Regions from separate parts of the Mesorhizobium sp. IMUNJ 23232 genome, predicted to be linked through region 1. Evidence: predicted binding sites of a transcription regulator. Region 1 holds the regulator's gene; the other holds the start of a gene.
The links. The regulator LexA, encoded in region 1, represses DNA repair genes until DNA is damaged. The targets are predictions, from matches to a motif close to TGTTCNNNNTGTGTTCNG.

Region 1 (3,097 bases):
GCCTGGACCTGCTCCAGGTGCCTGCAAAGGAGATGCCGAAGATCCGTGGCAAGCGGATATCCATGGTGCTGCAGGATCCGAAATTCTCGCTCAACCCGGTGATGACGGTCGGCCAGCAGATCGAGGAGGCGTTCCGGCTGCATGTCGCCAGGGATCGCAAGCTTGCCCGTGCGAAAAGCATCGAGGCGCTGAAGGCGGTAAAGATCCGCGACCCGGAGGCGGTCTACCACCTCTATCCGCACCAGCTATCCGGCGGCATGGGCCAGCGCGTGATGATCGCCATGATGCTCATCCCTGAACCGCAATTGCTGATCGCCGACGAGCCGACCTCGGCGCTCGACGTAACCGTGCAGCTCCAGGTGTTGGCGATCCTCGACGACCTCGTACGCGAGCGCGGCATGAGCCTGATCCTCATCAGCCACGACCTCGGCATGGTCTCGGCCTTCTGCGACCGCGTGATGATCATGTATGCCGGCAAGGTGGTCGAAACCGTCAAGGCGAGCGACCTCCACCGGGTCCAGCATCCCTATGCAAAAGGCCTGCTCGCTTCCTCGCCGCGCCTTGGCGACGACCGGCCGGAACTGCCCGTCCTGCAACGCGACGCGAGCTGGGCAAGATGACCGCGCCGATGATCGCGATCGAAAATCTAGGCATCAGCTTCGGCAAAGGCGCGCGCCGGCTCGATGCCGTGCGCGACGTTTCGCTGGCCGTGGCCGAGGGCGAGGCGTTCGGGCTGGTGGGCGAATCCGGATCGGGCAAGTCGACGGTGCTGAACGCCGTAGCGGGCCTGATCGCCGACTATTCCGGAACGATCCGCATCGGCGGAAACGCGGTCGCGCCGGCGCGCAGCCATGCGCAGCGGCGGCTGATCCAGATGGTTTTTCAGGACCCCTACGGCTCGCTCCACCCGCGTCACACCGTCGACAAGGTGCTGTCGGAACCGGCGCGCATCCATGGGCTGTCCGACGTGGAAAAGCGCGTCGAACGCGCGCTTTCAGATGTCGGACTGAAACCCGAACACCGTTTTCGGTTTCCGCACCAGCTTTCCGGCGGCCAGCGCCAGCGCGTGGCGATTGCCCGCGCCATCATCCTGGAGCCACGCGGTCTTCTCCTCGACGAACCGACCTCGGCGCTCGACGTCTCCGTTCAGGCGGAAGTGCTCAACCTCTTGCGGCGCCTGCGACGCGAGCGTGGCTTCACCACCATCATGGTCAGCCACAATCTGGCTGTCGTTTCCTACATGTGCGACCGCGTCGCGGTGATGAACCGAGGCCGCATCCTCGAGACCCTGACCAGCGCCGACCTGGCCGCCGGACGGTTCGAGCATGCCTATACGCGGCAACTTTTCCGGGCGAGTTCTGGCTATGACCGTGAGTTGCTGGGCGATTTGTGGGAAGAGGCCTGATATCCACGATCTCCTCCGCGGCAACCGGGCCAAGTCTCGACCGGAGAGCACCGACGCATGATTTTGATTTCTTGGTTGCCCGGATCTTAACCCGATATTTAACGGTTGCGGAACACAACTGGAACAGATAGTGTTTGTTCTGGTTTTGTTTTTGGTGCGATTCTTGATGGGGCCGAGATGCTGACACGCAAGCAACACGAACTCCTGCTTTTCATCCACGAGAGATTGAAGGAGTCCGGTATTCCGCCCTCCTTCGACGAAATGAAGGAAGCCCTTGATCTGGCGTCGAAATCCGGCATTCACCGGCTGATCACGGCGCTGGAGGAACGCGGGTTCATTCGCCGGCTGCCGAACCGGGCGCGGGCCCTTGAAGTGCTCCGACTGCCCGATTCGATCGCCCCCGGCTTGAATGCAGCCCGGAAATTTTCACCAAGCGTGATCGAGGGTAGTCTTGGCAAGCGGTCGGCCGAACCGTCCCGCACTCCCTCCGCCGGCAATGACGATGTCGGTTCCGGGATCACGATCCCCGTCATGGGCCGCATCGCGGCCGGTGTGCCGATCGATGCGATCCAGCATCGGACGCATTCCATATCGGTGCCGCCCGAAATGCTGTCCGGCGGCGAACACTACGCGCTTGAGGTCAAGGGCGACTCGATGATCGAGGCGGGCATCCTCGATGGCGACACGGTGATCATCCGCAATGCCAATACAGCCACGCCCGGTGAGATCGTCGTGGCACTGGTCGACGACCAGGAAGCGACGCTGAAACGCTTCCGCAGGAAGGGCGCATCAATCGCACTGGAAGCGGCCAACCCGGCTTACGAGACGCGCATCTACGGCCCGGACCGGGTCCGGGTGCAAGGCAGGCTGGTTGGCCTGATCCGGCGCTACTGATTTTCCGTCGGCGCTTGGGCGGGCATCTTGCGCTGGTAGGGCGGAAGCCCGCGGGCCTCGCGGGAGAATATGCGGTTGCTGTGCCACGGGCGATCGGCGGAGCCGATGGCAAAGTGAACCTCGGCGGCATCGTCACTGCCCAGAGACAGGTAGACCGCTGCGCTTCCGTGGCGGGCGAGTTCTCGCTTTGTAACGACGGCGACGGCAGGATTTGCGCATTTCAACGGCACGGTCGCGTCGTCGAGGATTATGACGCCGGCAAAGGAACAGGCGATCCTGGCTTCCTCTGGGTCTGACGTATGAATGATCGCGGCTCCGGATGGATGCCAGCCGAGGCAGGTTATGTCGTCGCACAGGAAGGCACGGACTGAATCGTCCGCGGCGCTCTCTTCGAAGGAAGCAGCCGTGAAATTGTCGGCATTCGGGCCTTGAACTGAAGCTACCAGCCTTGTCGACAAGGACGCGTCGGACGAAGTGACGTTGCCGCTATTGCCATATCCGTTGCCTTTCTGACCTCCAGTCTCCACCGTTTCACTTGCGATCGAGGCTATCGGCGGATCCGGTCCAAAATCCTTCGTCGGCTTATGAAGACCGTCGGCCTGCAAGGTTCGTTTCCAGTTCTCCGCCGTGAAGACATTTGGCCGCGGCCTGTTGACCGCCATCAGCCTCTCGCCGGTGAGAAACCCCACCAGTCGGGCGTCCTCCGACACCAGCACGTCAGGCGTGCGCGTGGCGCCCAGCGTCAAAAGACCGGCGAGCGCAAACGGCAACGCGAGAAGCCGCAGCCAGGTTGTTGCG
Region 2 (3,097 bases), on a different contig from region 1:
GGTTCAACAATGTTGGCAGTGGGGACCCACAGGTCACTGCTGGTAGGGCTTTTGAAGCATGCAGGACGGAATGAGCAAGGAGCCTCTTTGGATCGGAAATACCCACTTCCCGCACGGCTGGACGACGAACAAGACGATTGGGGATGTCTTGGCCACCGTGGTTAAGGCGGCCAAGCGTCGGGCCAAGCTCCGTATCAAGTTAAAGAAGGCTGGAAAGGGTTGGCAGACTTCGCAAGCCCAAGCTGCATACATCGGCGCATCTCTAGTCCGGCTCGATGCTATAATCCGGGCGGCCAAGAGGCTCAGCTACGAGAAGAAATTGGAGGTACCGCAATACGAGCAAATTGCGGCGGGGCTAAAATTACATAAGCCGATTGACGAGGCAGTTCGCGTATATCTCAAAAAGAAATCAAACGGCGGTTATCGGTACTTTTGTGACTTCGGCGTACGCCATCGAGCGGCGCAGGCGCTTGTCGCGGACATGATCAATGCCCAGGCGCAGTCGAAGCCATTCCAATACGACACAAAGGGACGAGGTATAGGCGACGCTATATTGAAAATCCGTCAGCTTCATGCCGCGGGATACACCTACACGGTGCGAATGGACATAAAACATTTCTTTGACAGTTTCGATCATCAGGCTATTATCCAAGCGTTGCCGATATCTAAGGACGTCACAAGGCACGTAGTGATAGGCACACATTACAAACTCCAAGGCCAGACGCTCACCCAGGAGGAGAAGCACCTACAGGACACACTCCACAATTATCTTACACTCATCGCCGAACGCGGCTTGCCGCAGGGTTCGGCCTGCTCGTCAGCAATAACGAACTTCTTCATGTCGAAGCTCGAACCGCAGTTGCCCAAGGGCGCCTGGTTCCTGAACTACGTGGACGACTTTCTCGTGTTGGCGCAGTCGCCTGAAAAGGGTTCAAAGGCTAAGAACGCCCTGACATCCTCACTCAAGGAGATGCCCGTCGGTCATTTCGAGCTGCTGGAGAAATCGAGCGGCTCGTTCCAATCAGGGGTGGAGTTTCTCGGCCATGCTTTCGCCGAGCAGCCAGACGGCACCCTAAAAGTGACGGTGTCTCAAGCCAACATTCACAAGATTATGGCTTGGACCGCCGAGGAACTTGATCGGATAGTCGACAAGTTCAATGTGGATCAAGGGAAACAATGGGTATCGCTCGACGCCATGACAGCTGCTGTTGGGCTTGCTCATCACATTCTTTCATGGCTCAGAACCTTTTCTCACGCGGATGACGCGACCGAGCACGAGCAGGAGCTAATGGAGCGCATCGAGACACTTGCGCTCGCTACAGGCCAGTCAGCTGCTCAGATCATAGCACTCGCGAAAAAAACACCGAACACCGACTGGGAACTCTACGCCTCATAGGCGAAGGTGTGGGGCAGTGTGTTAGGAGGTAGACCTTCACCGTCCCTTAATAGCCGGCAGGTCGATCTATTTTTGTAATTCCTGGGTATCAACGGACGTGGGCTGGCAACTTCACTCGCTGATAGCGCTCATGTGAAATAAGCAGCTTGCCTTGGCTTCGACGGGAGGTTCGCATTGTGGTCCGACTTGAGGAACTAAAGCGCGGGTTACACGTGGACGGTCTTTGGCCAGGCGGCGTGGCGGAGATCGTTTCCGTCGATTGGCTTAGTGATCAGCAATTGGAGGTGACCTACCGCACCGGGAAAGGCCTCGATCAGCGGATCGTCGCGAGGAATGATCAGGAGCGGCTGTTTTCGACTGCGGCGACGACACCATTTTCCTTCACAGGGAACGCTGAGAATTTCCGGCTCGCCGCTGAAGCTCATCGCATTTCGCTGGCCCATCTTTTTGATCCATATCTGGCTCTGACGAGTGCCGATATCGAGGCACTTCCGCACCAAATCACTGCCGTCTATGGCGAGATGCTTGAGCGCCAGCCCCTTCGATTTCTGCTTGCCGACGATCCGGGAGCCGGCAAGACGATCATGGCTGGCCTATTCATCAAGGAATTGATGATCCGAGGTGACCTCAAACGGTGCATGATTGTTGCGCCGGGGTCTCTCGTGGAACAATGGCAGGACGAACTGAAGGAGAAATTCGATCTCGACTTTAGGATCGTCGGGAGGGAGATGTTCCGGACCAGTTATGGCGGAAATCCGTTCAACGACGAGGATAGAATAATAGTGAGGCTCGATATGGCTTCGCGGTCCGAAGAAATACAAGCGCTGATTGGAAGCTCAAGCGACTTCGATCTGGTGATCTGTGACGAAGCGCACAGGATGTCAGCCAGCTATACGGGCGGTGAAGTTAAATATACCAAACGCTTTCAGCTTGGCCGACTGCTTGGCCGGAATACGCGCCACTTGCTCCTGATGACCGCGACACCTCACAATGGCAAGGACGAAGATTTCCAGCTGTTCATGTCGCTGCTCGACAACGACCGTTTCGAAGGGGCCTATCGCGAAGGCGTACGCACGGCCAATGCTTCGGACCTAATGCGCCGCCTTATCAAGGAGGAGCTCTACTGGTTCGACGGGAGACCGCTATTTCCAGAACGACGCGCCTACACCGTCAGCTACCCTCTTTCCGCTGCCGAAGCTGATCTCTACGCATCCGTCACCGAGTATGTCCGCGAAGAGATGAACCGTGCCGAACGGTTCGCGAACACCGACGAAAAGAAGCGCAACAATGTGGGGTTTGCGCTTCAGTCACTTCAGCGTCGTCTCGCGTCATCGCCACGGGCAATTTGGCGTTCGCTGAAACGCCGTCGCGACAGGCTACAGAAGCGGCTCGAAGAAGAGCTGCTCAAAGCCAGGGGTGGTGCTGCACCCTCCGCCACTTCATCAGCGCGCGCCATGGATGTGCCCGAAGACGATGACCTAGAAGAGCTGCCCGAAGAGGAACTTGAGGCCCTGGAAAACGAGGCGATCGACACAGCCTCGAATGCACGCACGCTGGAAGAGCTAAAGATCGAAATCGTTAGCCTCGGAGCGCTGGAGGAGAAGGCGTACTCGCTGTGTCGTTCTGGCGAGGATACCAAATGGACCCAACTAGCCGCGATCCTTGACCAGCCTCCCGTCTACGATCCCGCGTCGGGCCGCC

Region 2: ACH196_RS30945 (helicase-related protein) is a predicted target of LexA. The motif match lies at 1,563-1,580, and genes of this name have one in related genera.

The regions. Positions count from the first base shown of each region.
Region 1 covers NZ_JBIRCY010000060.1:2,197-5,293, forward strand. Annotated here, with positions in the region: gene ACH196_RS30325 (ABC transporter ATP-binding protein) at 1-620, shown strand, start outside; gene ACH196_RS30330 (ABC transporter ATP-binding protein) at 617-1,405, shown strand; gene lexA (transcriptional repressor LexA) at 1,583-2,299, shown strand; gene ACH196_RS30340 (ComEC/Rec2 family competence protein) at 2,293-3,097, opposite strand, start outside.
Region 2 covers NZ_JBIRCY010000063.1:23,223-26,319, forward strand. Annotated here, with positions in the region: gene ACH196_RS30940 (reverse transcriptase domain-containing protein) at 71-1,396, shown strand; gene ACH196_RS30945 (helicase-related protein) at 1,633-3,097, shown strand, end outside.